4 regions of the Serratia fonticola genome follow, and region 1 is predicted to be linked to each of the others. Evidence: predicted binding sites of a transcription regulator. Region 1 holds the regulator's gene; each other region holds the start of a gene.
The links. The regulator PurR, encoded in region 1, represses purine synthesis genes. The targets are predictions, from matches to a motif close to CANGCAAACGTTTGCNTG.
Positions count from the first base shown of each region.

Region 1 (7,838 bases):
GCATACCGGGCCGCAGGTGCAGTTTTTCGCAAATTAGCCGTAGCTTGGCCTCTTGCGCTTCTTCCAACGTCGTGGCCTGTTGCCAATAGCCGCAGGAATATTGCATATAGGGATCCAGCATCTGGGTAAACAAATCGTTACCCAGATCGTAATGCTCTTTGCCAACGATCCAGGCACGTTTTTGGGATTGCAGATTGGTCAGGCGGGCGGCGGCAATACGCAAGATATCCTTCAGGTGGTGGGGCAGTTTCTTTTCCAGGCCAGCTGCGACAACCCGCTGAAAAAATATGTCCAGCCGTTCGCACTCCCACCAACCGTCCATATAGCTTTCGCCCAGCCCCAGAGAGCCGTCTTGCAGTACGCGTTTAAAGAAATTGGGATTATTGATCTGAATATCGAAAGGGCGTGAACCATTGATTTCAATGCCGGCCATGCTAAGCATTTCATGAGCGATACGATACCAATGGTTATCCTGGATGCTCAGATCTTCTATACACGATGAACTCATAGCTTCTCCATCACCTTCTTCTGACTTATGATCCTGCAGAATTTAGCGTAGACAATTTCTACAGGGACATACGTATACCTACGGTAAAAATTCACCGTGGTGTCTGAAATCCGACTTGAACAGAGGAAATTTAAGAGACTCCCTGCGTCAAAGGACGCGGGTAAATGCAACCTTAAATAAAGTGTGATGCCATCCACGTACGCAGCAGTTGCTGCAATAAGATCTTAGTATAACTGTTATTCTAAAAGGTCGTTTTTGAGTATAGGCTTGCCGAGGCGTAGACTCAACTGCAAATCGCGCTCGGCAAGAATTTTCATTAAGTGACTATTTACATAGGTAATTATGATACGGAGTCGGCATGCTCCTGCCGTGTTACCTGAGTTTCATCCGTTCCTTTCCCACGCTGGATCAGATAGCCCAAGGCCGCTAAAAATACGGTAGCAACCATTACGGTAGCCGTGGCTAACAGCGGTTGGGCGATAAATGCCGAAACCAACAGGCTGGCGATAAAACATAAACCCAATTGTAGCGTGTTTTGCAGCGCAGCAGCTTTGCCACTGTTGTTGGGGAAGGGCATCAACGCATTGGCCACTAAAATAGGATAGCTGGCACCGTTTACTAACGCCATAAAGCAGAACGGGATCAGCAGAGTGGTCAGCGTCGGTTCGCTCAGGGTGGCAATCAGATACAGCGCTACCATGCTGATGCCATAAGCTACCAACAGCCATGGCAGCAAGGTTTTGCCAGAAATGCGATTTAAGGCGCTACGGCAGCTGTAACCTCCTAATAAGAAAGCCAGCGTTTGTGGCACATAACTCAGGCCAATATCATTGGGGCTATACCCCATATCGCCAAGGATAAAGGGGGAGCCCGTCAGCCAGGCAAAGAAACCGGCAGAACAGGCGGCAAAAACCATCACGTTGCCGCTGAAGACCGGGGATTTCAAGATCTGCATAAAGCCAAGGCTGGGCTTTTTATCGGCGGAAGGTACCAGTCTGCTGCGGTCTTTCAGCAGTAAGGTGGGGATCAGCAGCAGGGCAGTGATCCCCAGCAGCACGGCGAAGATGGCCCGCCATCCCATATGGTTGAGCAACCAGGCGCCCAGCAGCGGGGCCAGCGCTGGAGAGAGGGCAACCAGCGGCATAATGGAGGCAAAAACGCGGTTGGCTTTGCCATCGCGGTAGCGATCGACCACGATCGCCTGCCAGGTGACGGCGGCGGAACACACGCCAATGGCTTGAATAAAGCGCAGTGACCACAGTTGTGCCACGTTCTCGACCCAAAGCATACCGAGGCAGCCGACGGCGAACAGCGCCAGGCCAATCAATAACACGGGCTTACGGCCAATACGGTCGGACAGCGGCCCCCACAGCAACTGGGCAAAGGCAAAGCCTGCCAGGAAGATACTCAGGCTGGCGCTGATCGCCCCAGCGGAGATTTGCAGATCCTGCTGCATTGCCCCAAAGGCGGGCAGGTACATATCGGTAGCCAGATAGCCCAACATGCTCAGGCCGGCCAGGTAGAACATAAATCCAAAATTTCGCATTGCTATTTCTCGTTAAAATTATGTTGTCGCAGGTTTTGAAGCGCCGGCAAGTGTATACGGCTGGATCTCTGCTTGTGAAACGGTAATATTTGCAAGATGCTGTTAAAAAATTTGAAGGCAAACATATGTGGTCTGAATATTCACTCGATGTGGTAGATGCGGTAGCGCGGACCGGCAGTTTCAGCGCGGCGGCACAGGAGTTGCACCGAGTTCCTTCTGCGGTGAGCTATACGGTACGCCAACTGGAGCAATGGCTGGCGGTACCGCTGTTTGAACGCCGTCACCGCGATGTGGAACTGACGCCAGCGGGGGCGCTATTTGTTAAGGAGGCGCGGGTTGTTATCAAAAAAATGCTCGATACCCGACGACAGTGCCAGCAGGTGGCCAACGGTTGGCGCGGGCAACTGCGGATTGCGGTCGATCTGATCGTCAAACCTCAGCGCAGCCGCCAACTGGTGCTGGATTTTTATCGCCATTTCCCCGACGTGGAACTGATAGTGCAGCCGGAAGTATTCAACGGCGTATGGGATGCGCTAGTCGATGGCCGAGCGGAGATGGCCATTGGTGCAACGCGGGCGGTGCCGGTGGGTGGCGGTTTTGCCTTTCGCGATATGGGCTTTATGAATTGGCTCTGCGTAGTACATGCTAAACATCCGCTCGCCGCCTTGCAAGGAAAGCTGCGCGACGATCAGCTACGGCCCTATCCCTCGTTGCTGTTGGAAGATACTTCGCGCAATTTACCCAAGCGGGTGACCTGGTCGCTGGACAACCAGCGGCGGCTGACCGTGCCGGACTGGGTTTCGGCGGTAGATTGTTTGCGTGCCGGGCTGTGTGTGGGCATGGTGCCTGCACATCGCGTATTGCCGTTGGTGCAAAGTGGCGAACTGGTGGTGTTGACACTGCATGAGCCTTTCCCGCCCAGCGCTTGCTGCCTGACCTGGCAGCAAAACGCCCAGTCTCCGGCCATGGCCTGGCTGCTGGACTATCTGGGCGATAGCGAAACGCTCAATCAGGAATGGCTCAGTGAAGAGGACCCGGGGGGGAATCGGGCGCAGCATGCGGCGCCCCTACGGAGAAATATGGGGTTAAGGCACAGTATTTAGCGGCGGTAATCGACAAAAGGACCATCGGCGACTGAGCGGCGCTCGATGAGTTTTGGATGCACTTCAATCACCTGCGATTCTTCACGCTTGCTGATGATGCGATCCAACAGCATGGTAAAGGCCATTTCGCCCAGTCGCTCTTTCGGCTGGTGAATGGTGGTCAGCGCCGGGGTGAAGTAGCGGGCATTACGCACGTTGTCGTAGCCAATAACCGAGATATCCTGCGGTACACGCAACCCCAGCTCATCGGCGGCACAGATCGCCCCCATGGCCATAATATCGCCGCCACAGAAAACGGCGGTTGGACGATGCTTTTGCGACAGGATCTGATGCATGGCTTTGTAGCCAGATTCAGGCTCGAAATCCCCCTGCACGATCCATTCTTCGCGCACTTCGATGTTGGCTTCCTTCATGGCTTTCAGAAAGCCCTGGTGGCGACCTCCACCGGTATTACGCGCCAGTTGACCAGGAATTGCACCGATGTCCCGGTGGCCACGTTCGATCAGGTAGCGGCCTGCCAGGTAACCGCCCTCGAAGGCATTGTCGATAATGGTATCGGTGAAGTCTCCGCGTGCGGTACCCCAATCCATCACTACCATGGGAATATTACGGTAATCTTCCAGCATGCCCAGTAGCTGATCTGGATATTCTGAGCACATCACCAGCAGGCCATCGACGCGCTTTTGCGCCAGCATCGCTAGATAGGCTTGCTGTTTATCCAGATTATTGTGCGAGTTACACAAGATCAGGGTATAGCCTTTGCTGTAGCAGCTGTTTTCTACCGCTTCGATCACTTCGGCAAAATAGGGGGCCTCGCTCGAGGTGGCGAGCAAACCGATCGATTTGGTGTGATTGACCTTGAGGCTGCGGGCGACGGCGCTGGGTGAATAGTGCAGCTCTTTGATGGCGGCCCAAACGGCCGTTTTGGTATCTTCGGCGACGAAACGCGTTTTATTGATAACGTGCGATACGGTAGTGGTAGAAACGCCAGCGCGTTTGGCCACATCTTTAATCGTTGCCATGTAAAAAATGACTCCTAAACCCACATGTTACAGCATGTAAGTATGATGTTAATCGTTTGCCTACGTAGATCCTTTCCCAGATAAGCGAAAACTGAGTTTTTAGTGCTGAAGTCGTAAATCGCTTGAACAGGGAGGGGCAGTTTATCGGTACGCAGTTGTGAACTGCGGATTTTGTCGCATATTGAAGAAAAGTGGAAGAGCTAATCGGTAATTATCAGCGGGGAAAGCATAACAAGATTTTAATCACGAACTGTGGGAAAATGATTTGACGTATAAACTGTGTGGCTTATGCTCTTGAAAAGCCAATCTGAGAGGGAGTTGTATATGGATACCGATTTGAAGATGTCATTACTCACCACCGTGGGTGCCTTGGCAATGATTATTGCTTTCAGTTTTATTGCCGCATTGAACTGATCCGCAGCAGAAAAACAAAGGCGCAGCTTGATGCCGCGCCTTATTATTAGCTAGTCACCCGCCGTTAAGCCAGGTTTTCTGCCACGAACGCCCAGTTCACCAACGCCCAGAAGTTTTCCAGGTACTTTGGCCGCGCATTGCGGTAGTCGATGTAGTAAGCATGCTCCCACACGTCAACGGTCAATAACGGAACGTCTGCGCCGGTCAGCGGGGTTGCCGCATTTGAGGTGCTGACGATCGCCAGACTACCGTCCGCTTTTTTCACCAGCCAAGTCCAGCCCGCGCCGAAGTTTTTCACGGCGGCATCGGTGAATTGCTCTTTAAAGGCGGCGAAGGAGCCGAATGACTTATTGATGGCCTCTGCCACTGCGCCCGTTGGCTCGCCACCACCTTGCGGTGATAAGCAGTGCCAATAGAAGGTGTGGTTCCAGACCTGAGCGGCGTTATTGAACACGCCGCCGGTGGAGGTCTTGACGATCTCGACCAGGGATTTGCCTTCGAACTCGCTGCCTTTCACCAGATTGTTCAGGTTAACCACGTAGGTGTTATGGTGCTTGCCATAGTGGTATTCCAGCGTTTCTGCGGAAATGTGCGGTTCGAGAGCGTTTTTCTCATATGGTAATGCAGGTAATTCAAACGACATTGCTTTCTCCTTTTATAGACAATACGCCTCTCCGACGCTGCAGGCCTAAGGGGCCGAGGGCGGAAAAACGCAATTGCACCACTTTTGTTATGGTTATTAATCTTAACAACTTTCGGGGGGAAAAGAACATCCAAAGTGTGCCAAGTGACTGATTGTTTAAAGTTGCAGCGGGAGATTGAGAGCACGGCCGAGCAGTTGGCTCAGCCGTGAAAGGTTAACGGATGGTGGTAGGGGTCACTACGCGGCGGGCACCAATGTAATGGTTCTGCCAATAGTCGTTATCCAACTGACTGATGCGAATTTCTTCACCGGTGCGCGGTGACTGGATGAACTTACCGTTACCAAGATAGACTCCAACGTGATCGGCGGTGCCACGGTTGTTGATGCGGAAGAACACCAGATCGCCTTTCTCCAGCTCATTACGCTTGATCGGCGCTGCATCACGCAGGTGGTACATTTCGTTGGCGGTACGCGGCATTTTGATTTTCACCACGTCTTTGTACGCGTAATAAATCAGCCCGCTGCAGTCGAAGCCTGTACCAGGTGAAGACCCACCCCAGCGGTAGGGTTTACCCATTTGCCCCATCAGCTTGGCCATGGCGGTCTGCTTGGCGTGCTGATAACGTTTTTTGTGAGCGGCGGAAAGTTTTAACGGCTTTTCGCGGCCAGCTAATTTTGCCGTAGCTTTGCCTTCTTCACGATGGCGACCATAACCTTTTTTATAGCCTTTTTTAGGCGGAGTTACTTTTAGCTTGGCCGTTTTGGTTGCCTGGCTTTTGGTTTTAACGCTGGTGGTTTTTTTGGCGGTCTTTAAGGTTGCTGGTTTGGTTTTTAGCGTTTTCGGAGGGGTGGCTGCCTTCACTTTTTTATTGGCTTTCACCGCTTTCTTTTTCTTGCGGTCGTCTGGCCGGGCTTCATTAACGTGACTCTTGCGCTGCTCGGCAGAAACACGTGCCTGTGGCGCAGCGTGCGCCAAATTGAAGAAGAGCTGCGTAAATAGCAGCACAAAAAGTGTAATAATTAACCGCATATCGACATTACCAACCTTGGCTCCGAAACAGAAATCGAATGAGTCACAGTATTCCCGAAATTCACCCTATAAAACAGCGTGGATCTCATAAATACTAATCCATATTGTGAGAAAACGTTAATGGCATTTTTTTTGTTGCAAAATCAAACGCCTGGCGCCTAAAAAAGCGACAGAGATCATGTGGTTGGCTTATTGCTCTCCGGCATTGGGCAGGGCAAATATAATAGTGAAACGTCCCGATTAAAAATGTTATTCTGGGGCCATGTTTTAACCGGTTCGGTGTGTCCGCCGCTTTTGCTAAGGCAATCAGAGAATGTCCCTGCAAAAGATGGCGTTTTCTTGGCACCGGTCCTGCCGCTACAATAGCCAGTGTGATGCATGTTGTAGCCATGATGTGGCTTGAGGAAGCAATAATGACGACGATTGAAAAAATTCAGCAGCAAATTTCTGCCAACCCGATCCTGCTGTATATGAAAGGCTCACCGAAATTGCCAAGCTGCGGTTTCTCTGCTCAGGCCGTGCAGGCGCTTTCAGCCTGTGGCGAACGTTTTGCCTATGTTGATATTCTGCAAAACCCGGACATCCGCGCCGAGCTGCCAAAGTACGCAAACTGGCCAACCTTCCCGCAGCTGTGGGTCGATGGTGAACTGGTTGGCGGCTGCGATATCATCATCGAGATGTACCAGCGCGGTGAACTGCAGCCGTTGATCAAAGAAACGGCCGAGAAGTATAAAGATCAGGAAGACCAGCAGCCTTAATGGCGCAGGTTTTTACCAAATAAAATCGGGCGGCACCTTTAACAGTGCCGCCCGATTTTTTTATGTCTGTCAGTTTGCCAGCAAGCTATTGCGATTCAACGTTGGCAATCGGCCAGCCACCGAGACGTTTCCAGCGGTTAACCAGTTCACAGAACAGTTGGGCGGTTTGCTGGGTATCATACAGGGCTGAGTGCGCCTGGCTGCTGTCAAACGGCATGCCAGCGGCAATACAGGCTTTAGCCAGCACCGTCTGCCCCAATACCAGCCCGCTAAGCGCAGCGGTATCAAAGGTGGCGAAAGGATGGAACGGGTTGCGCTTCAGGCTGGCACGTTCGGCGGCAGCCATCAGGAAGCTGTGATCAAAATTGGCATTATGCGCCACGATGATTGCCCGGTTACACCCCTGATCCTTAAGGCCTTTACGTACGGCTTTGAAAATCGCATGCAGCGCATCATATTCACTCACTGCACCACGCAGTGGGTTATGTGGATCGATACCGTTGAAGGCCAGCGCTTCCGGTTGCAGGTTCGCCCCTTCAAACGGCTCTACATGAAAATGCAGTGTTTCATCTTGCTGCAACCAACCATTTTCATCCATTTTCAGCGTGACGGCGGCAATCTCTAGCAGCGCATCGGTCTGAGCATGAAACCCAGCGGTTTCCACATCAATAACAACGGGATAAAACCCACGGAAACGGCCACTCAGGGCGTTAAGATCACTTTTTTCGGCCATCAGTTTCTTATCTTTAGCGAATTCAGCGCGCATTATGACAAATTTCTTGTCTTGGTGCAGCGGAGATAGAAAGCAGGGCGC
Region 1 covers NZ_CP011254.1:4,547,935-4,555,772, forward strand. The annotation lists gene cfa (cyclopropane fatty acyl phospholipid synthase) at 1-508, opposite strand, end outside; gene punC (purine nucleoside transporter PunC) at 849-2,054, opposite strand; gene punR (DNA-binding transcriptional activator PunR) at 2,180-3,157, shown strand; gene purR (HTH-type transcriptional repressor PurR) at 3,154-4,179, opposite strand; gene cydH (cytochrome bd-I oxidase subunit CydH) at 4,504-4,593, shown strand; gene sodB (superoxide dismutase [Fe]) at 4,658-5,236, opposite strand; gene WN53_RS20175 (C40 family peptidase) at 5,451-6,266, opposite strand; gene WN53_RS20180 (Grx4 family monothiol glutaredoxin) at 6,677-7,024, shown strand; gene rnt (ribonuclease T) at 7,110-7,790, opposite strand.

Region 2 (7,838 bases), 1.2 Mb from region 1:
GCACAGACAATTGCGCTGATCGGCGAGTCCGGTTCAGGCAAATCGACCTTGTTGGGCATCCTTGCCGGGCTGGACGACGGCAGCGAAGGAGAAGTTAGCCTGCTGGGGGAATCGCTGACGGCGCTGGATGAAGAAGGGCGCGCTGCGCTGCGGGCTAAAAACGTCGGCTTTGTATTCCAGTCTTTCATGCTGGTCCCCACCTTGAACGCGTTGGAAAACGTACAACTCCCCGCGCTGCTGCGTGGTGAAAGCGATCGTCAAAGCCGGGACCAAGCGGTGCAACTGCTGGAACAGTTGGGGTTAGGCAAGCGTCTTAGCCACCTGCCAGCGCAACTTTCCGGTGGGGAGCAACAGCGTGTGGCGCTGGCACGGGCGTTCAGTGGCCGCCCACGGGTGCTGTTCGCCGATGAACCCACCGGCAACCTGGATCGCCAGACCGGTGAGCGCATAGCCGATCTGCTGTTCTCCCTCAACCGCGATTTCGCCACCACACTGATACTGGTCACCCATGACGAGACCCTGGCGGCTCGCTGTCAGCGGCGGCTGCGCTTGCGTGAAGGCAAGCTGTGGGAGGAAGCATGATTTGGCGTTGGTTCTGGCGTGAATGGCGTTCGCCTTCGCTGCTGATCGTCTGGCTGGCGCTGACGTTATCGGTCGCCTGCGTGTTGGCACTGGGCAGCATCAGCGATCGCATGGACAAAGGCTTGAGCCAGCAAAGCCGCGACTTTATCGCCGGGGATCGGGTATTGCGTACCGCGCGCCCGGTGCCGGAAGGCTGGCTGCTAGATGCCCAGCAACAGGGGCTGAAAGTCAGCCGCCAGCTCTCTTTTACCACCATGACCTACGCGGGGGATCGTCCGCTACTGGCCAACGTCAAGGCTACCGATGCGGCCTATCCGCTGTATGGGCAGTTGGAAACCCTGCCAGCCAATCTCAAACCTGTGCCGGGCAGCGTGTTGGTGGCTCCGCGCCTGTTGGCATTATTGGATATCAAGGTCGGCGACAATCTGGAGGTGGGGGATACCACGTTACGCATCGCCGGTGAAATCGTGCAGGAGCCGGATTCTGGCTTCAATCCGTTCCAGACTGCGCCTGGCATTATCATCAACCTGGCGGATGTGGGTAAAACCGGAGCGGTACAGCCGGGCAGCCGCCTGACCTACCGTTATATGTTTGCCGGTGCGCCAACCGATATTCAACGCTATGAAGAACGCCTCAAACCGCAGCTCAAACCCGATCAGCGCTGGTATGGGTTGGAGGAGTCCGGCAGCGCGCTAGGCAAATCGCTACAGCGTTCCCAACAGTTCCTGCTGCTTTCGGCGCTGCTTACCTTGCTGCTGTCGATCGCCGCTGTGGCGGTGGCGATGAGCCACTATTGCCGCAGCCGCTATGACCTGATTGCGGTGCTGAAAACCCTGGGCGCTGGCAGAAAGGCCCTCAGCAAGCTGATTATTGGCCAGTGGCTGGCGGTGTTACTGCTGGCGGGAACCTGCGGCAGCGTGATTGGTCTTGGGTTTGAAGCGGTGCTGATCCGCTTGCTGGCACCAGTGTTGCCGGGGGAACTCCCCGCAGCTGGGGGCTGGCCGTGGCTCTGGGCGATGGGGGCTCTGGTCATGATTTCGCTGCTGGTCGGGCTGCGTCCGTATCGGCAATTGCTGGCGACTCAGCCGCTGCGCGTACTGCGCCGGGATGTGGTAGCCAACGTCTGGCCGCTGCGTTACTTCCTGCCAGCCACTGCGGTGATTGTGGTCGGGCTGCTGACGGTATTAATGGGGGCAAGTACGCTACTGTGGGCCATTCTGGCCGGTATGGTGGTGCTGGCCTTGCTGCTGGGGGGAATAGGCTGGGGCAGCCTGTTACTGCTGCGGCGCATCACGCTGAAAAATCTGGCGCTGCGGTTGGCGGTGAATCGCCTGTTGCATCAGCCTTGGGTGACGATCAGCCAGTTAGCCGCGTTCTCACTGTCGTTTATGTTGCTGGCTCTGCTGCTGGTATTGCGTGGCGATCTGCTCGATCGTTGGCAACAGCAGTTACCGCCGGACAGCCCGAACTATTTCCTGCTGAATATGACCACGGCACAGGTTCCCCAGGTGAAAGCCTTCTTGCAACAGCATCAACTGCATGAGGAAACCTTCTATCCCATCGTACGTGTGCGCCTGTCTGAAATTAACCAGCAGGTGGCAACGGAGCGGGTGCATGAAGACGATCCCGGTGGCGAGGCGGTGAACCGTGAACTGAATCTGACCTGGCAAAGCGATCTGCCGGATCATAACCCACTGACGGCAGGCACCTGGCCACCGAAAACCGGCGAGGTCTCGATGGATGAAGGGATCGCCGGCAGGCTCAAGATCCAACTGGGCGATACTTTGACGTTCAGCGGCGATACTCAATCGTTTAGCGCCAAAGTTACCAGCCTGCGGCAGGTAGATTGGGAAAGCCTCAAGCCGAACTTCTACTTTATCTTCCCGCCGGGAGCATTGGACGGCCAGCCACAAACCTGGCTGACCAGCTTCCGCTATGACGGCGACGGCAAGGTGCTGACGCAGCTCAACCGCCAGTTCCCAACCCTGAGCCTGCTGGATATCGGTTCGATCCTCAAGCAGGTCGGCGGCGTGTTGCAGCAGGTGAGCAGGGCGCTGGAGGTGATGGTGGTGCTGGTGGTGATCTGCGGCGGTCTGCTGTTGTTGGCACAGGTACAGGTAGGGATGCGGCAGCGTAGGCAGGAACTGGTGGTCTACCGCACGCTAGGCGCTGGCAAACGCCTGCTGCGCGGTACGCTGTGGTGCGAGTTTGCGTTGCTTGGGCTGGTGGCCGGGATCGCGGCGGCGGTGGGGGCGGAAGCGGCGCTGTGGCTGTTGCAAACCAAGGTGTTCGACTTCCCGTGGGCACCTACGCCAGTGCTGTGGTGGGCGTTACCGCTGCTGAGTGCCTTGCTGCTCTCGCTGTGTGGCGGCTGGCTTGGTGTACGCCTGCTGCGCGGCCGGGCGTTGTTCCGCAGCTACGAAGGTTGACCCCTCACCCCAACCCTCTCCCACAGGGAGAGGGAGCTGATAGCCCCTGCACTTTTGGAAGTAAAGAGCTGATCAAGCAACTCGATCGTCACTTTAACCAGGATGAGCAGGGTCAATCAGCCAGTGCTGATGAAGAATAACTATCCTTTCGGCCTAACTCGATCGGTCCCCTCTCCCTGTGGGAGAGGGTTAGGGTGAGGGGTATACTCCGAGATTAAAGGCCTATCACCCTACAAGATCACCCAGCTTTTGCTGAGCCCAGGCCAAACCACTTTGGTACTCGGCAGGTAGCAGCGGCGCTAACGCCTGCAACGCCTGTTGCAAAGAGGCTGCATCAGGATCGTTGAGATTCAGGTGACCCACCTTACGTCCCTCACGCACCTCTTTCTCATACCAGTGCAAATGCACCAGCGGCAGGGCCAGCCATTGCTGATTAACTGCCGTGCCAATCAGGTTGACCATCACCGAAGGCGTATTCACCACCGGCTTAGGCAACGGCAGCCCCAGGATAGCCCGCAAATGCAGCTCAAACTGGCTGATGGAAGCGCCGTTCTGCGTCCAGTGGCCACTGTTGTGGACACGCGGAGCCAGCTCGTTGATCAATAGGCTGTCGCCGACGATAAAGCACTCCATCGCCATCACGCCCACGTAGTTCAACTCATCGAGGATCGCAGCCAACATCTGCTCGGCCTGCTGTTGCAACGCCGGGTTGGGCTGTGGCAGGGCCACGCTGGTACGCAGAATGCCTTCTTCGTGCAGGTTGTGGGTCAACGGATAGAATACCGACTGGCCATCGTGACCACGGGCACCCACCAACGACACTTCGCCAGAGAAATTAATCCCCTGCTCGACGATACATTCGCCATAGTTATCCGCCGGTAACTCCGCTTCTTGACCAGGGCGCAAACGCCACTGCCCACGGCCGTCATAACCACCCACGCGGCGTTTAACGATTGCCAACTCACCCAAGGTGGCAAACACCTGCGGCCATTCGCTAGCGTTTGCCAGCAATTGCCAAGGGGCGGTAGCAAGATGAAGCTGATCGAGCAGTTGTTTCTGTGTCAGGCGATCGGCCAAACGCGGGAAGATATCGCGGTTGACGAAGTTATTGTGAGTTGCCAACTCACGGGTCAGGGCAGTTTCTGGCCAGCGTTCGATCTCTGCGGTGATCACCGCATTTTGATAGGGAACCGCTTCCGGCTCGGCATCCAGACCGACAGGATAAACCGCAATCCCCAACGGCTCACCGGCCTGACGCAGCATACGTCCTAACTGGCCGTTACCCAGTACGCAAACTGGCTTCATGCGTCCTCCCGTGGGTCCGGGTGGTTAAGCACCTCGTCGGTCTGGGCCTGACGCCATTGCGCCAATCGCTGTGCCAGCCCGGCATCGTGCAACGCCAGAATTTGTGCTGCCAGCAACCCGGCGTTGGCCGCCCCGGCTTTACCGATGGCGAGAGTACCAACTGGAATGCCGCGTGGCATCTGCACGATGGAATACAGACTATCGACACCGCTCAATGCAGCGCTTTGTACCGGCACACCCAGCACCGGAACCAGCGTTTTAGCCGCCAACATGCCTGGCAGATGCGCAGCACCCCCGGCACCGGCGATGATCACGTCAAAACCCATGGCCTTGGCATGTTCGGCAAAGCTGAACAGTTTATCCGGCGTACGGTGGGCGGAGACAACTTCGACATGGAACGGGACATCCAGCGTGGTCAGAACTTCGGCCGCGGACTGCATAGTGGCCCAGTCACTTTTTGAACCCATTACGATTGCGATTTTAACCCCAGCGTTGGCGGCTGAAGTAGCGGTGGCTCCCATGAGTGCATGGCTCCTGTGATGTGGACAAACGTCGGCTGGCAGGCCGTATGAGGGCGTAGAGCATATCATGGGTACAGGGCGAGGAAAACGGTTGCGTCGACGGTTTTTGCCATCAAAAGCAGGAAAACGACCTAGAAGGGGAACTCGATCAGTTCGACGGCATCTGCCGTGACTTTAATCATTGAGCCTTGTGTATGCCAGGCTCCTAACACCGCGCGATGGGCTTCACCGTTTGGTAATGCCAGCGGATGGATTGCCGGGCGATGGGTGTGGCCGTGGATCATCCAGTGGACGTTGTGACGCAACATGGCCTGCTCAACGGCCTGCGGGTTGACGTCCATAATCGCGGTGGATTTGTATTGGTTGCTTTGTTGGCTGCGCGCACGCATTTTAGCGGCGATCTTCAACCGCCAGCGCAGGGGGAGCGCCAGAAAAGCACGTTGGATCCAGGTGTTATGAACTTTCTTGCGGAATTCCTGATAGGCCTGATCGTCGGTACACAGGGTATCACCGTGCAGGATCAGGATCTTACGGCCATACAGCTCGACGACCTGCTCTTCAGGTAGCAGGATCATACCGCTCTGCTTGGCAAAGCGCTTACCCAACAGGAAATCGCGGTTGCCGTGGATGAAGTAGCAGGGCACTCCGGCCTGGTGCAACGCCTTTAATGCGGCGGCAATTTCGTGATGCAACGGCTCGGGGTCGTCATCACCAATCCAGGCTTCAAACAGATCGCCCAGGATATATAACGCATCGGCGTGAACGGCTTCACGCTGCAAAAAACGCAGAAAACCGGCAGTAATTGCCGGTTCCTGTGCGCATAGATGCAGGTCTGCGATGAACAGCGTGCTCATGCAGCCGCGATTACTCGCTGACGGTAACGCTGGTGATCACTACATCTTCAACCGGTACATCCTGGTGCATGCCGCTGCGGCCAGTTTTTACCGCTTTGATCTTCTCGACCACGTCCATGCCTTCTGCTACTTCGGCAAATACGCAGTAACCCCAACCCTGGGAGTTTTCAGCGCGGAAGTTCAGGAAGTCGTTATCAACCACGTTGATGAAGAACTGGGCGGTGGCAGAGTGTGGATCGTTGGTACGAGCCATTGCCAGGGTGCCACGGGTGTTTTTCAGGCCGTTGTTAGCTTCGTTCTTGATGGTTGCTTTGGTGTCTTTCTGATGCATACCAGGTTCAAAACCACCGCCCTGAACCATAAAGCCGTTGATAACACGGTGGAAGATGGTGTTGTTGTAGAAGCCTTCACGGCAGTAGTTCAGGAAGTTTTCAACGGTAACCGGTGCCTTGTCAGCAAAGGTCTTGATAACGATATCGCCGTGATTGGTGTGGAAAGTAACCATAGTTTTAGTCCTAGCAAGATGAAATGAGCTGTCACATAGGAAGGCGTGTGAGCAATCAGACCGACTTTATAACATATCTCAATTAATCAGTCAGCAGTGGCTAGGGTGGCAGTTCCGCGGCAGAAATACACGTGTTGTAATCTTAGTCTGGATCAGGTTAATTCCGATCTCACGCAATTTTCTGCCGATCAATTCAGCAATCCTTGGGCTTGACCTTGCAATAGAGCAGCCTTCGGGTTTCAATATGCGGATATGTTTGTTATCACGCACACCACGGACAGCCCTGATGCTAAAGATATTTAATACCCTGAGTCGTCAAAAAGAGGAATTTAAGCCCATTCATGCCGGTAAAGTCGGTATGTACGTGTGCGGGGTAACCATTTATGACCTGTGTCATATCGGCCACGGGCGTACCTTTGTTGCTTTCGACGTGGTAGCGCGCTACCTGCGTTACCTCGGTTATTCGCTGAACTACGTGCGTAACGTGACCGACGTGGACGATAAAATCATCCGCCGCGCGGCAGAAAACGGCGAAACCTGCGATCAACTGACCACGCGTATGCTGGCAGAGATGCACGCCGATTTTGATTCGCTGCTGATCGAACGCCCGGATCAGGAGCCGCGAGCTACCCACCATATCGAAGAAATCATCGAGATCACCCAACGCCTGTTGGCGCGTGATCATGCCTATGTGGCCAGCAACGGTGACGTGATGTTCTCCATCGATAGCGATCCGCAATACGGCCTGCTGTCACGCCAGGATCTGGAACAACTGCAAGCCGGTGCGCGCGTAGAAATCGACGACGTGAAACGCAACCCGATGGACTTCGTGCTGTGGAAGATGTCCAAGCCGGGCGAACCAAGCTGGGAATCGCCTTGGGGCCCAGGCCGTCCAGGCTGGCATATCGAATGCTCGGCCATGAACTGCAAACAGCTTGGCGCCCATTTTGACATTCACGGCGGTGGCTCCGATCTGATGTTCCCGCACCACGAGAACGAGATTGCCCAATCCAGCTGCGCGCATGATGGCCCGTACGTCAATTACTGGATGCACTCCGGGATGGTGATGATCGACAGAGAGAAGATGTCCAAGTCATTGAACAACTTCTTTACTATCCGCGACGTGCTGGGCTACTACGACGCCGAAACCGTGCGTTACTTCCTGATGTCTGGCCACTACCGCAGCCAACTGAACTACAGCGAAGACAACCTCAAGCAGGCGCGTGCCTCGCTGGAACGTTTGTACACTGCGCTGCGTGGCACCGATGCCAATGCTCAACCCGCTGGTGGTGAAGTGTTTGAAGCTCGCTTCCGTGAAGCCATGGACGACGACTTTAACACCCCAGAAGCCTATTCCGCGTTGTTCGACTTGGCGCGTGAAGTCAATCGTCTGAAGAGCGAAGACATGGCGGCGGCGAATGGGTTGGCGGCAGAGCTGCGTAAACTGGCCAAGGTACTGGGCCTGCTGCAACAGGAGCCAGAACAGTTCCTGCAAGGTGGTGCGCAAGCGGACGACTCGGAAGTGGCAGAGATTGAAGCGTTGATCAAACAACGTAACGACGCACGTGCCGCCAAAGATTGGGCGCTGGCAGATGCCGCTCGCGATCGGTTGAACGAGATGAATATCGTGCTGGAAGATGGC
Region 2 covers NZ_CP011254.1:3,327,636-3,335,473, forward strand. The annotation lists gene ybbA (putative ABC transporter ATP-binding protein YbbA) at 1-582, shown strand, start outside; gene ybbP (putative ABC transporter permease subunit YbbP) at 579-3,011, shown strand; gene purK (5-(carboxyamino)imidazole ribonucleotide synthase) at 3,237-4,316, opposite strand; gene purE (5-(carboxyamino)imidazole ribonucleotide mutase) at 4,313-4,837, opposite strand; gene WN53_RS14755 (UDP-2,3-diacylglucosamine diphosphatase) at 4,969-5,691, opposite strand; gene ppiB (peptidylprolyl isomerase B) at 5,702-6,196, opposite strand; gene cysS (cysteine--tRNA ligase) at 6,483-7,838, shown strand, end outside.
Region 2: the regulator PurR is predicted to act here: its motif matches at 4,918-4,935, upstream of purE (5-(carboxyamino)imidazole ribonucleotide mutase).

Region 3 (7,838 bases), 1.7 Mb from region 1:
CGCGTAGAGAAACACGCGGTGAACCTTCGGTCTGCGATTGATAAGCGCGATTAGACCCTGTGTACATTATTTATTCATTCTCGGCGGTTAATGGCAATTCAATACGGAAGCAGACGTCGGCATCAGCGAGATCCACCAATGTCAATTCGCCACGCATACGGCGAATACAGTCCTGTGCAATGCTCAGCCCCAGTCCGCTTCCTTTAACGGCCCCTTTTCTCTGGTGACTCCCCTGGAAAAAAGGCTCAAAAATCATGGTTCGTTCCGCTTGCGGGATCGCGCTGCCGGTATTGGCAACGTCAATCTGTACCCGCTGGCCGACCTGGCGGCTGCGGATCCAAATGTTACCGGATTCCTTGCCGTAGTGCACCGCATTGGAGTAGAGATTATCCAGTACGCGCATTAATAGCGTAGGCTCTGCCCAGCAGATTTCCGCCTCAAGTTTGACTTCCGTGCGGATCATCTTGGCACGTGCCGGCAAACTGTGGGCGGCGACCACCATGTCCACCAGTTCTTCCAGCTCGACGTTTTCATGTTCCGACGGGCCATCTGCCAGTTTGCGGTTGTAATCCAGCAGTTGCTCAATCAGCAATTGCAGATGACGGCTGCTCTGGTCGAGGATCGCCACCACCTCTTTCTGATCGGAGGTGAGCGGGCCTGCCACACCATCGGCCAACAGCTCGGTGCCTTCACGCATACTGGCCAGCGGCGTTTTCAGCTCATGGGAGATATGGCGCAGGAACTCATGGCGCTGCGATTCCAGCCAGGCCAGACGCTCGCTCAACCAAACAATGCGCTGAGCCAGAGAACGCAGTTCACGCGGGCCTTTAAAGGATGCCGTCATGCCGATGGGCCGCCCTTCTCCCAGACGGTTAATCATACGCTCAACGGCCTTGACGGGCCCGATAATCATGCGGGTAAACAGCACCACCAACAGCACGCTGACCAGGAACAGCAACAGCGCCTGCCAGCCAAAGTATTGGCCACGCTCGGCGATCGCCTGCTGCAGCTGCTGCCCACGGGAAAAGATCACGGTGCGGGTGGCCTGGACCATTTCGGCGTTGGAATGTGAAAAAGACTCTAACAGCAGTGAAGCGTCCTTGTCCGGCCCGCTGCTCTGGCACTTGATGGTAGAAAGCTGAGTCAGCAGTTTACGTAGTGTCTGGTAGTAACGTTCGTCCGGCAGGATCGGGGCGTGGGCATCCAGCATTTGCGAATACTGTTTACGCTGGTTCTGGTACAGCCGCTCCAGGGTCGGATCGACCAGTACGCAATACTGGCGATAGCTGCGCTCCATTTCCAGCGCCACGCTGGTCATTGCCTCACTACGGCGGGCATCCACCAGCGTCGTACGGTTGATATCCGCCGCCTGCGCGCTGAGATGATCCAGGCTTTGGTAGGCCTGATAAGCCAATACCAGCAGCGGTAACAGCACCAGCAGGAACGCCATTACGACCAATTGGCGCAACGAGCGTGGAAATAGACGCCATCTTTTCAAAGAAATCATCTCATTATCTCTAGTCTGCCCAGATGCTAACCGACAATCCGGGGAGAGAAAAGCCCGGCAGCGGATTAATGGCGTTCAGATAAGCAAAAACGCGTTATCCCCAAAAGAGGAAACTGATGTGGTTTGAGAACGTATCGAGGAAAATTACGGAGGCAATGCTTTTTGGATTTTGACGCTGGGGCATGATGCCCCATCGCAAGGAATATGTGGATGCCCTTACTCCTCGTCCCCAGGTGATGTAGCACTAAGCTGGCATCTGATCAGGACGAATAGCATCCAAAAAGTATCCGGGATTGATGAACATATCATCACAGTTGGATACTAGGCGGTGCCTCACTCCACGTGTCGTCCGATGCTTGATAAAGTCGCTTGCGCGTCTGTTATCGGTTTGGTTGGACGATAGGCACCATTTCTTAGGCATCATTCGGAGGCTTATGAGGCGCTGTTCCGTACTAGACGGGGCCAATCATAAAAAGGTGAATGAGCAACTGACAGTTATAATGCACCTTCCGTGCCAACTTTACAAAATATTTTATAATCACATGTTTATTAAAGATAAAATATTTTATCACCACTTACAGCACTCTACCAAGGCAGCCAAGTTTGAGTAATAATCCGACACACCGTCGCCAAAACACGACAACTTAACCCAATCGAATTAACCATGATTAAAATCAATGAGTTAAATGTCTCTTTTTAGAGACAGGCAATGTGGCCTTTGTCTCAAAAAACCGACATATAACCTAACTCATTAAAAAATAGGGATATAAAAAAGGCGCCAATGCGGCGCCTCAGTAAACTTTCACACAAACCTCAGGTTAAATTACCCCAGTTGCTTGCGAGCGTTGCGGAACATGCGCATCCAAGGGCTGTCTTCACCCCACTCCTCTGGATGCCAGGAGTTGCTGACGGTACGGAACACGCGTTCCGGATGCGGCATCATTACGGTGGCGCGGCCATTGCTGCTGGTCACTGCGGTAATACCATTCGGTGAACCGTTCGGGTTGGCAGGGTAAGCTTCGGTCACTTGACCATGGTTGTCGACAAAGCGTAACGCAACCAGGCCGTGATGTTCCAACGCCGCCAGATGCGCCGCATCGCGCACTTCTACATGGCCTTCACCATGAGAAACGGCAATCGGCATGCGCGAGCCTGTCATACCTTGCATAAACAGCGACGGGCTACTGGCCACTTCCACCAGGCTGAAGCGCGCTTCGAAACGATCCGACAGGTTGCGCACAAAGCGCGGCCAATGTTCAGCCCCCGGGATCAGTTCACGCAGGTTGGACATCATCTGGCAACCGTTACAAACGCCCAGCGCCAAGGTCTGTGGGCGATGGAAGAAATCGGCAAACTCATCGCGTACGCGCTCGTTGAACAGTATCGATTTCGCCCAGCCTTCACCAGCCCCCAACACGTCACCATAAGAGAAGCCGCCGCAGGCAACCAGCGTGTGGAACTCTTGCAAATCGCGGCGGCCAGCCAGCAGATCGCTCATGTGAAAATCAACCGCATCGAAACCGGCACGGTGGAACGCCGCCGCCATCTCAACGTGGGAGTTAACCCCTTGCTCACGCAATACCGCAACCTTAGGGCGTGCGCCCTTGGCGATATAAGGTGCCGCGATGTCGTCATCGGTTGCGAAGGTCAGCTTGACGTTCAGGCCCGGATCGCGTTCGTCCTGCTTGGCCTGATGCTCCTGATCGGCACATTCCGGATTATCACGCAGGCGCTGCATCTGCCAGGTGGTTTCAGCCCACCAGGTACGCAGGGTGCTGCGGCTTTCGCTGTACACCGGTTTGCCAGCGCTGGTGATAACGAAACGATCGCCACTCAGCGCCTGGCCAAGGTGATGCACGTTATCCGTCAGACCGTGTTGGGCAAATACTTGCTGTACGGCTGCCAGCTGCGCAGCAGGCACCTGGATCACTGCACCCAGCTCTTCGTTGAACAAGGCAGCCAAGGCGTCGGAACCCAGCGCCTGAATATCGACTTCCACGCCGCAATGCCCGGCAAACGCCATCTCGGCCAAGGTGACCAACAGGCCGCCATCGGAACGGTCGTGATAGGCCAACAGCGCACGATCCGCCACCAGTTGCTGCATCGCGTTGAAGAAACCGGCCAATTGCTCCACGTTGCGAACATCGGCTGGCTTATCGCCCAGTTGGCGATAAACCTGCGCCAACGCCGTTGCCCCCAAGGCATTGTGGCCATTACCCAGGTCGATCAGTAACAGCGCGCTATCACCCTTGTCGGTACGCAGTTGCGGCGTCACGGTGTGGCGCACATCTTCCACGCGAGCAAATGCGGTGATCACCAGCGACAGCGGTGATGTCATTTCCCGCTGTTCATTGCCTTCCTGCCAGCGGGTTTTCATCGACATCGAGTCTTTACCCACCGGAATGGTAATACCCAACGCCGGGCAAAGTTCTTCACCCACCGCCTTCACCGCTTCATACAGACCGGCATCTTCGCCAGGGTGGCCCGCTGCGGCCATCCAGTTGGCGGAAAGTTTCACCCTCTTGAGCGAACCGATTTCCACCGCGGCCAGGTTGGTCAGCGCTTCCCCTACCGCCAGGCGGCCAGAGGCGGCAAAATCCAGCAATGCGACGGGAGCACGCTCGCCGATCGACATCGCTTCCCCGTAATAGCTGTCCAGGCTGGCCGTGGTTACCGCACAGTCGGCTACCGGGATCTGCCACGGGCCGACCATCTGGTCACGCGCAACCATGCCGGTGACGGTACGGTCACCAATGGTGATCAGGAAGGTTTTCTCCGCGACGGCCGGCAAGTGCAGCACGCGCTTGACCGCATCGGCAATGGTGATGCCAGCACGCTGCAACACTTCTCCGTTTGCCTGTTGACGTTTCACGTCGCGGGTCATTTTTGGCGTTTTGCCCAGCAGCACATCCAACGGCATGTCGATCGGCTGATTGTCAAAGTGGCGATCGTTGAGCGTCAGATGGCGTTCTTCCGTCGCCTCGCCAATCACCGCGAAAGGTGCGCGCTCACGGCGGCAGATTTCCTCAAAGGTCGCCATCTGCTCAGGCGCTACCGCCATCACATAACGCTCTTGGGATTCGTTACACCACACTTCCAGCGGGCTCATGCCCGGCTCGTCGTTGAGAATGTCACGCAGTTCGAAACGACCACCGCGGCCACCGTCGCTAACCAGTTCCGGCATCGCGTTCGACAGGCCACCAGCACCCACATCGTGAATAAACAGGATCGGGTTGCTATCGCCCATCTGCCAGCAGCGGTCGATCACCTCTTGGCAGCGGCGCTCCATTTCCGGGTTATCACGCTGTACCGAAGCAAAATCCAGATCGGCATCAGATTGGCCAGAGGCCATCGACGAAGCCGCTCCACCGCCCAAACCGATATTCATCGCCGGGCCACCCAGCACCACCAGTTTGGCACCAACAGTGATCTCACCTTTTTGCACATGATCGGCGCGGATGTTGCCCAGGCCGCCTGCCAGCATGATCGGTTTGTGGTAGCCACGCAGCTCAACGCCGTTGTGGCTATTGACGCGCTCTTCATAAGTACGGAAGTAACCGACCAGCGCCGGGCGACCAAACTCGTTATTGAATGCCGCACCGCCCAATGGGCCTTCGGTCATGATATCCAGCGCGGTGACGATGCGATCCGGTTTGCCGAAATCCTGTTCCCAAGGCTGTTCGAACCCCGGAATACGCAGGTTGGAAACCGAGAACCCTACCAGGCCAGCTTTCGGCTTCGCGCCACGGCCGGTTGCGCCTTCGTCGCGGATCTCACCGCCAGAACCGGTCGCAGCGCCTGGCCAAGGCGAGATCGCCGTTGGGTGGTTATGGGTTTCCACCTTCATCAGGATGTGTGCTTCTTCCTGATGATAGTCATACAGGCCGCTTTGCGGCGCGGCAAAGAAGCGCCCCACCTGGGAGCCTTCCATCACCGCCGCGTTGTCTTTATAGGCAGAAAGCACGTAGTCCGGCGTCTGCTCAAAGGTATTTTTGATCATTTTGAACAGCGACTTCGGTTGCTGTTCGCCGTCGATGATCCAGTCGGCGTTGAAAATCTTATGGCGGCAATGTTCGGAGTTGGCCTGTGCGAACATGTACAGCTCAATATCCGTTGGGTTGCGCCCCAACTCGGTAAAGGCGGCCAGCAGGTAGTCGATCTCGTCCTGCGCCAGTGCCAACCCTAACTTGGTGTTGGCCTGTTCCAGCGCGCTGCGACCTTGCGCCAGGATATCCACCGTCTGATACGGTGCGGGCTGATGATGAGAGAACAGTGTTTCCGCCTGTTGCAGCTCGCTGAATACCGTTTCCATCATGCGATCGTGCAGCAAGGTAGCAAGCTGTTGCCACTGGGCATCGGTCAAGGTCGGCGCTGTGACATAAAATGCCAGGCCGCGCTCAAGACGAACCACCTGCGTCAGGCCACAGTTATGGGCGATATCGGTGGCTTTGGAAGACCACGGCGAAATGGTGCCCGGGCGCGGCGTCACCAACAGCAGGCGGCCTTGCGGAGCATGTTCAGCGAGAGAAGGGCCGTACTTGAGCAACCGCTGCAGCTTGGCCTGCTCTTCGGCGCTTAGTGGTGCGCTGACATCGGCAAAGTGAACGTACTCGGCATAGATATCACCGATCGGGAGTTGAGCATCCTGGCAGCGGGACAGTAGTTTGGTAATACGAAAAGCCGACAAAGCGGGCGAACCACGCAGTATTTCCATAATCAAAGTTCTCTCGTCTTCGAAGCAACTGGGTTCAGCACTTCATTGGGCGCAACAGGGGGAAAACGCGCGCCATTATAGATAATCCGCGCCGCCGACGAAACCGTTTGCGTAGCTATTATTGATAAAAGCTATTCTCGCTGCCGAATTCTCATAACCTATCAATAAAGTTGCGCGCTGGCGTAATGTTGCGCAAAATGCCCCGGCACTGGTGATTTAACCATGAAAAAATCCTGATTACGGTCAACATAAAGTGTGCATCTATTTGAGATAACTATTTGAAACGCCTAAAAATAAATTACATTCTAATCGGTGTTGTGGCCCTGCTGCTGGCGCTTGCCCTGTGGCCCAATATCGCCTGGCGTGGTGGACAGGGAGGCCAACTCGAGGCGATAAAAGCACGGGGGGAACTGCGCGTCAGCACGTTAAACTCACCGTTAACCTATTTCACTACCCCGCAGGGGCCGAGTGGCCTTGACTATGAGCTGGCCAAAAGCTTTGCCAACTACCTGGGGGTCAAGCTGGTGGTGATCCCACACCAAAACATCAATGACCTGTTTGACGATCTTGATGATGACAATGCCGATATTCTCGCCGCCGGGCTGATCTACAACCGGGATCGCCTCAGCCGCTCCAGTACCGGCCCAGCGTATTATTCCGTTTCCCAGCAATTGGTTTACCGGCTGGGAACCACGCGGCCAAAAACCTTTGCCGATATCAAAGGCAAGCTGGCGGTGGCCTCCGGTTCGGCGCACGTCAGCACGCTAAAGCAGCTCAAACAAAGCAAATACCCCGACCTCAGTTGGGAAGCGTCAAGCGATATGACCTCGAAAGAGCTGCTGGAACAGGTGGCCGATGGCAAGCTGGATTACACCATCGGCGACTCCGTGACCATAGCCCTGCTGCAGCGCATCCATCCACAGCTGGCCGTCGCTTTTGACATTACCGATGAAGAACCAGTGACCTGGTATCTGAAGCGCAGCGATGATGATAGCCTGTACGCCGCGCTGCTGGATTTTTATAGCCAAAGGGTAGAAGACGGCACGCTGGCCCGATTAGAAGAGAAGTATCTGGGGCACGTGGGCAGTTTTGACTACGTCGATACCAAAACCTTCCTGTCGGCCATCGACTCGGTATTGCCCACTTTCCGCTCGCTGTTTGAAAAGTATGCCAGCGAAATTGACTGGAAGCTGTTGGCCGCCATCGCCTACCAGGAATCACACTGGAATCCGCAGGCGACCTCCCCCACCGGTGTCCGTGGGCTGATGATGCTGACCAGAGCCACCGCCGAAGGCCTGGGCGTCACCGACAGGCTCGATCCGGAACAGAGTATCCAAGGTGGGGCGCTCTATCTGCAGCGTCTGATGGAGAAGGTGCCCGATACGGTGCCGGAAGATGAACGGATCTGGTTCGCACTGGCCGCCTATAACATGGGCTGGGGCCATATGCTGGACGCACGTAAACTCACCAAAAGCCAGCAAGGCAACCCCGACAGTTGGGTCGATGTGAAACAGCGCCTGCCGATGCTGAGCCAGAAGCGCTACTATCCATCACTCACCTATGGCTATGCCCGTGGCCGCGAAGCCTATAATTACGTGGAAAACATCAGGCGTTATC
Region 3 covers NZ_CP011254.1:233,342-241,179, forward strand. The annotation lists gene qseG (two-component system QseEF-associated lipoprotein QseG) at 1-67, opposite strand, end outside; gene WN53_RS00920 (sensor histidine kinase) at 71-1,507, opposite strand; gene purL (phosphoribosylformylglycinamidine synthase) at 2,331-6,224, opposite strand; gene mltF (membrane-bound lytic murein transglycosylase MltF) at 6,500-7,838, shown strand, end outside.
Region 3: the regulator PurR is predicted to act here: its motif matches at 6,318-6,335, upstream of purL (phosphoribosylformylglycinamidine synthase).

Region 4 (7,838 bases), 2.9 Mb from region 1:
CACGGGTTGATCCCGGCATTGACCTTCTGCGCGTTAAGCTGCCAGCTCTCATCATTAGATTGCAGTGCCATATTGCTCAGTTGCAGCACATCGGCCTGTATTGGCAGCGGTGCGCCCTGCAAAGGCTGAACGTTTAAGGTGCCGTCGCGTAGCGTGATGCTATCGAAATAGCGTGGCTCGGTAATTTGCCGCAGGCTGAAAGCCATATCGACCTGCTTGGCCGCCAAGAGTTGCGGTTGGTTGGCTCGGGCGAGGGTTACGCCCTCTAGGCTGAGCTGCCCTGGTTTGCTCCACGAATGCGTTATTTTTTCTACCGACAGTTGGTAATCACCACGATCGCTGATCCAGTGACTCAACCAGCCTGCGGCCCAGCGGGTTTGCCCCACTACGTAGAGCAGCACAATGGCCAGCACTATCAGCAGCAGCAACGTGATCAATATTTTTCCGATAAATTTCATCGTGTGGATCCGTAGCGGACAGAAAAGATACCCTGTTTATGCCGCAATTAGCCCGCCAGCTCAAGGGCAATGGCCTGAAAGACAATAAAAAAACGGCCAGTAGCGGTTTGCCAATGGCCGTTGGTTTGCTGCGGGAAGTGCTTATTTTTCTTCTGGTGGGAACAGCAGGTTCAGCACAATGGCGGTGATACCACCGGCGGCGATACCGGAAGAAAGCAGGGTTTTCAGCCAGTCCGGTGCAAACTGCAAGATCAGCGGCTGTTGGGAAACCCCCATACCGACGGCCAGCGACAGCGCCATAATCATGATGGCGCGGCGGTTTAACTTCTCACGGGAAACGATACGCACGCCGGAGGCTGCAATGGTACCAAACATCACGATGGTCGCGCCGCCCAACACCGGTTCAGGAATATGCTGCACAAAACCGGCAACGGCCGGGAACAGCCCCAGCAGGATCAGCATCAGTGCCACCACAAAACCGACGTAGCGGCTGGCAACGCCGGTCAGCTGGATCACCCCGTTGTTCTGACCAAAGCAGGAGTTCGGGAAGGTGTTGAACACCGCCGACAGCATCGAGTTCAGGCCGTTGGCCAGCACACCGCCTTTCAGGCGCTTCATATATAGCGGGCCACTGACCGGCTGTTCAGAAACGTCGGAGGTGGCGGTGATATCACCGATGGTTTCCAGCGACGTGACCATAAAGATCAGCATCAGCGGCAGCAACAGGTTCCAGTCAAAGCCCAGGCCGTAATACAGCGGGGTAGGAACGGTGATCAAGGTCGTTTGGGTGGCCGGTTCGGTTTCCGGCAACATGCCCATGGCCCAGGCCAGCAGATAACCCACGGCCATGGCGATCACCAACGAAGCGACGCGTAGGTAAGGGTTACGCTGGCGGTTAAGCAGAATAATCACTACCAGCACCGCGCCTGCCAGCAGCAGATTCTTGGGCGCGCCGAAGGTGTGATCGCCCATCGCCGCATAGCCGCCACCGATAGAGGTCAGCCCGACCTGAATCAGCGACAGGCCGATAATCATCACCACAATGCCGGAGACCAGCGGGGTAATGATGCGTCGTGCCAGATGCAGTACGCGCGACAGCAGGATTTCGGTACAAGAGGCGACCATCAAGGTGCCAAACAACGCAGCCATCATGGTGGGCACGTCTGCGCCGCCGTTTTTCAGCGCCAGCCCGCCCATAATCAGCGGTGAGACAAAGTTAAAGCTGGTGCCTTGAATGGACAGCAGGCCAGACCCCACCGGGCCCCAGGTTTTGATTTGCAGTATCGAGGCCAAACCGGAAGCGAACAGCGACATGCTGATGATGTGCTGCGTATCCTGCGCTGGCAGGCCTAGCGCCTGGCAGATCAACAGGGCCGGGGTGATCACGGCAACAAACATCGCTAGCAAATGCTGACTGGCGGCAAACAGCGTTTGCGGCAGCGGCGGGCGGTCTTCCAGGCGGTAAATCAGTTCACTATTGTGTGAAACGGGGGCTGATGCTTTTTGCGCGGCATCAAGCTCGGCGGTTTGGCTGGACATGGTGTGGCTTTCCCAAAGGCGGCAAAGAAGGCATTTTAATGATCTGCTTCACAAAAGCAAACGGTTGCGCATTAATATTTTTCGCGATGCTGAACCCCTTAATGTCGCATTTTCGTTCATTTTTTCTTGTGTTATTAGCCGTTTTTACTTTTAATCCCCCCTTCATCAAGTTAAAAAACTGAGTAAATTTTATAACTTATTAATTTATTGGATTTAATTACTACACGGAGTAGCTAGATGTTTCATCTCGATACTTACGGCACGTTAGTTGCCGCCACGCTGGTCCTGTTGCTTGGGGGCAAATGCGTGCGCTCCATTCCTCTGCTGAGAAAATATACTATTCCTGCTCCCGTTGCCGGTGGTTTACTGGTGGCGGTCCTGCTCTTGGTTTTGAAGAAAACGGTGAACTGGGAAATCGGCTTTGATATGTCGCTGAAAGACCCATTGATGCTGGCCTTCTTCGCCACTATCGGCCTGAATGCCAACCTGGCGCGTCTGCGGGCAGGGGGCAAGGCATTGGTCGTGTTCCTGTTTGTGGTTCTGGGTCTGCTGTTGGTACAGAATGCCATCGGTATCGGCATGGCGAAAATGCTGGGGCTGGATCCGTTAATGGGGCTGATTGCGGGCTCGATTACGCTTTCTGGTGGGCATGGCACCGGGGCAGCTTGGAGCAAGGTGTTCATCGAGCGCTATGGGTTTGAGAATGCCACCGAAGTGGCCATGGCCTGCGCCACCTTTGGTCTGGTGCTGGGCGGCCTGATTGGTGGCCCAGTGGCTCGCTATCTGGTGAAACACTCTTCAACGCCGGAAGGCACACCGGATGATAGTGTGCAGCCGAGTGGCTTTGAAAAGCCGGAAAGTGGCCGCCTGATCACCTCGCTGGTGATGGTAGAAACCATCGCCATGATTGCCATCTGTCTGAGCCTCGGTAACTTTATTGCCGGGTTATTGAATGGTACCGCCTTCGAACTGCCGACTTTTGTCTGCGTGCTGTTTGTCGGCGTGATCCTCAGTAACACCCTGTCGGCAACGGGCTTCTACCAGGTGTTTGAGCGTGCGGTTTCCGTACTGGGTAACGTGAGCCTGTCGCTGTTCCTGGCGATGGCGTTGATGAGCCTGCGCCTGTGGGAGTTGGCTTCGCTAGCCTTGCCAATGCTGGCGATCCTGGCGGTGCAGACGCTGGTCATGGCACTGTATGCCATCTTCGTGACCTACCGCGTGATGGGTAAAAACTACGATGCTGCCGTGCTGGCTGCGGGGCACTGTGGTTTTGGCATGGGGGCGACGCCAACGGCCATTGCCAACATGCAGGCGATCACCGATCGTTTCGGCCCTTCGCATCTGGCATTTTTGGTGGTGCCGATGGTGGGCGCGTTCTTTATCGATATCGCTAACGCCATCGTGATTAAGCTGTACCTGATGCTGCCGGTGTTCGGTTAAGTGATGATAACCCCTCTTGGCGACAAGAGGGGTTAATTGATTAGGCGTTGGAGTAGCGAGCGGTTTCCGGCAGCCAGCGCTCAATTAAGGCATGTGCATGCTGTGGATACTGCTGGTGAATATGGCGCGCAACGCGCTGAACTTCGGGGATCATGGCCTGATCGCGCAACAAATCGGCCACTTTAAACTCTGCACTTCCAGTTTGGCGCGTCCCCAATAGCTCACCTGGTCCACGGATTTCCAAATCTTGCTGGGCAATCACAAAGCCATCGTTACTGTCGCGCAGCACCTGCAGGCGTTTTTGGGCGGTTTTGCTGAGTGGGGTTTTATACAGCAGCACGCAGTGAGAGGCTACCGCACCACGGCCAACCCGGCCACGCAGCTGGTGCAACTGGGCCAAACCAAGTCGCTCCGGGTTTTCTATGATCATCAGGCTGGCGTTTGGTACGTCCACCCCCACCTCAATCACCGTGGTGGCTACCAGCAATTGCAGTTCGCCCTGCTTGAAGGCCTGCATCACGGCCTGTTTCTCCGCTGACTTCATGCGGCCATGCACCAGCGCTACCTTCAGTTCCGGCAGCGCAATCTTCAATTCTTCCCAGGTTGCTTCTGCGGCTTGGGCTTCCAGCAAATCAGACTCTTCGATCAGCGTGCAGACCCAATACGCCTGACGGCCTTCTTCGATACAGGCGCTTTTCACCCGCTGGATAATATCGGCCCGGCGCGTATCGGGGATCGCCACCGTTGTCACCGGCGTACGGCCCGGTGGCAATTCATCGATCACCGAGGTGTCCAGATCGGCGTAGGCGGTCATCGCCAGCGTGCGCGGGATTGGCGTGGCGGTCATGATCAATTGGTGAGCATGGAACCCTTGTTCTTCGCCTTTCTCCCACAGCGCTAGCCGCTGATGCACACCAAAGCGGTGTTGTTCATCGATAATCACCAGGGCCAGGCCATTGAACTGCACCTGCTCCTGGAAAATGGCATGCGTCCCTACCACCATCGACACCTGGCCGCTGGCAATAGCTTCCTGCTGGGCGAGGCGTGCCTTGCCTTTTTGCTTGCCGGCCAACCAACCCACCTCAATCCCCAAGGGTTCAAACCACTGGCGGAAGTTATTGGCATGTTGTTCGGCGAGCAATTCGGTGGGAGCCATCAGCGCCACCTGTTTACCGTGAGCAATGACGCGTAGTGCGGCCAGGGCAGCAACCAGGGTTTTACCTGAGCCGACGTCGCCCTGCACCAGGCGCATCATCGGGAAACCTTTTTGCAGATCGGCTTCAATATCTGCCACAACCCGCGTTTGTGCACCGGTAGGCGAGAAGGGGAGCAGGGCCAGGAAGCGGTTTTTCAGCCGATCGTCAGGCGTTAGCGATAATGCCCGGTAGCTTTGCGCTCCGGCGCGGACGGCCAACATGCTTAAGTTATGTGCCAGCAGCTCTTCAAGGATCAGGCGTTTTTGTGCCGGGTGCTTGCCCTGTTCCAAATCAGCCAGTTGGATATCCGGCGGTGGACGGTGCAGCATATGCAGCGCCTGTGGCAGGCTCATCAAACCGCCACTTAATTCCGGTGGCAGCAGCTCGGCAATCGCACAGGTATCCAGCAACTCCAGCGCCTGATCGGTCAACTTGCGCAGCGTGGCTTGGCGGATCCCTTCGGTGGTGGGATACACCGGCGTCAGGGCTTCTTGCAGCTCGACCTCGCTGTTTTCCCCCTGGACACGGTATTCCGGATGGATGATTTCTGCGCCGTGGGTGCCGCGTTTGACTTCGCCATAGGCCGTTACGTGGCGGCCGGTTGCCAGGCTGTTCTTCATCGCCGCGTTGAAGTTGAAGAAGCGCATAGTCAGGATGCCGGTGCCGTCGCTGATCTGGCAGGTGAGCATGCGGCGGCGGCCAAAGCTGATATCGCTGCGCAGCACTTCCCCTTCCACCGTGGCAAAAATGCCCGGCAGCAGATCGTTGATTGGGTAGAGGCGGGTGCGGTCTTCGTAACGTAACGGGAGGTGTAGCAGCAGATCCTGGATGGTATTCAGGCCGATTTTGGCCAGTTTCCCCGCCTGGCTGGCTCCAACCCCGGAAAGCGTAGTGAGTGGGACGGCATCCAGCAGGCGGCCTTTCATCGGCGTACCGTCGTTGCCTGCATGGCTGCCCACCATTCGGCGTCGGCAACCACTTGGCCTTGATCGTCAATCTGCGGGCGCGGCAGCTTTTTGCGCTTGGCCACGTTGGCTAACACCGGGTAACCGCCTTCAAACAGCAGGCGTTGCTGTTCCTGCTCATCTAACGCGCTGAGATCGCGGCGATACATACCGGCGTTTTGCCGCTGGCGTTGGGCCTCATACAGGATCAGAGCCGCAGCGACAGAGACGTTCAGCGACTGCACCATACCGATCATCGGAATGATAATGTCCTGATCGGCCAGGGCTAGTGCCTCTTCGGTGATGCCGGTTTTTTCCTGCCCCAGCAGTATGCAGGTGGGGCGGGTATAGTCTATTTCGCGAAAATCGACGGCGCGGGCAGAAAGGTGAGTTGCCAGGATCTGCATCCCTTGGCCTTTCAGATGCGTGACCGCATCGGCGATGGTGGGGTGGGTTTTTACGCTCACCCAGCTATTGCTGCCCGCAGCGGAGGAGACCAGGGTACGCATCCGTGGAGTAGGCCACACGGCATGCACCTGATGTACACCGACGGCATCGGCGGTACGGATAATCGCGGAGACGTTATGCGGTTTGTGAACCTGCTCCAGGCAGACCGTCAGATCGGGCTGCCGGGTAGCCAGCATTTCACAAATCCGCGCATAGCGTTCGGGGCTCATAGGCGCTAGTTTCGGTTACGGTTAACTTTAATCACATCCGGCATGATACGGATCTTACGCATAATATTTGCCAGGTGGATGCGATCGCGGGTGGTCAGGCGGATAAAGGCGCTGTAGACCCGGCCATCTTTCTCTTCGGTATTCAGACTCTGAATATTCGATTCGGCCGCGTTGATCGCCGCCGTGAGGTTGGCCAACGCACCCTGATGGTTGAACATGTCCACCTTGATTTCCGCAATGAACTCCTGCTCGGTTTCCATATCCCACTCGACCGCCATGAATTTCTCTGGCTCTTTCTGGTAGCCGCGGATATTACGACAGGATTCATGGTGAACCACCAGGCCCTTGCCCGGGCTGACATGGGCAATAATCGGGTCGCCTGGAATTGGGCGGCAGCACTTGGCAAAGGTGATCAGGACGCCATCGGCGCCTTTGATGGCCAGGTTGCGCACGCCGTTCGAGGAGCCCAGGCTGGACTGATCGCCCTGCAGGTTCTTCGCGACTACCACGCTCATGGCGTTACCGAGGCCGATTTCTGCCAGCAGATCGTCCAGCGTGGCCAGCTTCATGCGATCCAGCTCATGCTGGATATTCTCTGGCGGCACTTCCGAAAGTTTGCGGCTGCCCCCGAGCGCATGGTTGAGCAAACGGCGGCCGAGACTGACGGAATCATCGCGCTTGAGGTTTTTCAACATCTGGCGGATCTTGGCGCGGGCTTTGGAGCTCACCACAAAGTTCAGCCAGGCGGCATTTGGCCGGGCACCCGGAGCGGTGATGATCTCTACCGTTTGACCACTGGCTAAAGCTTGTGACAACGGATGCGGCTGGCGATCGACCCGTGCACCAACGCAGGCGTGGCCGATGTCGGTATGCACGGCGTAGGCAAAGTCGACCGGTGTGGCACCTGCAGGCAGCTCGACAATGCGCCCTTCCGGGGTGAAAACGTAAATCTCATCGGGGAACAGATCGGATTTTACGCTTTCAATAAATTCAAACGAGCTACCGGCGCTTTGTTGCAGCTCCAGCAGGCTCTGCATCCAGCGCTGGGCGCGGATCTGTGCGGTAGTGCCGCCGGTTTCGCCCTGTTCCTTTTCTTTATAGGCCCAGTGCGCGGCGACCCCCATTTCGGCCATCTGATCCATATCTTCGGTACGGATCTGTACCTCAACCGGCACGCCGTGCGGGCCGATCAGTGAGGTATGCAGCGATTGATAGCCGTTAGCCTTGGGAATGGCGATATAGTCTTTTACCCGGCCCGGGCGCGGCTTATACAGGCTGTGTGCCTGGCCCAGCACCCGGTAGCAGGTATCCACTTCCTTGACGATCACCCGGAACGCGTAAATATCCATGATGGAATGGAAGCGCTGTTCTTTCAGGTGCATCTTGCAGTAGATGGAGTAGAGGTGCTTTTCCCGCCCGCTGACGCGGCAAGGGATACCGGCTTCGGTCAAACGCCCTTCGATCTCGGAGAGGATTTTCTGGATCATCTCCTTACGATTACCGCGCGCGGCTTTCACCACTTCTTTGATGACGCGGTAGCGGTTCGGGTAAAGCGCTTCAAAACCCAGCTCTTCCAGCTCGGTT
Region 4 covers NZ_CP011254.1:1,677,408-1,685,245, reverse strand. The annotation lists gene WN53_RS07495 (AsmA family protein) at 1-458, opposite strand, end outside; gene WN53_RS07490 (nucleobase:cation symporter-2 family protein) at 600-1,997, opposite strand; gene gltS (sodium/glutamate symporter) at 2,235-3,437, shown strand; gene recG (ATP-dependent DNA helicase RecG) at 3,478-5,559, opposite strand; gene trmH (tRNA (guanosine(18)-2'-O)-methyltransferase TrmH) at 5,556-6,254, opposite strand; gene spoT (bifunctional GTP diphosphokinase/guanosine-3',5'-bis pyrophosphate 3'-pyrophosphohydrolase) at 6,260-7,838, opposite strand, start outside.
Region 4: the regulator PurR is predicted to act here: its motif matches at 2,051-2,068, upstream of WN53_RS07490 (nucleobase:cation symporter-2 family protein).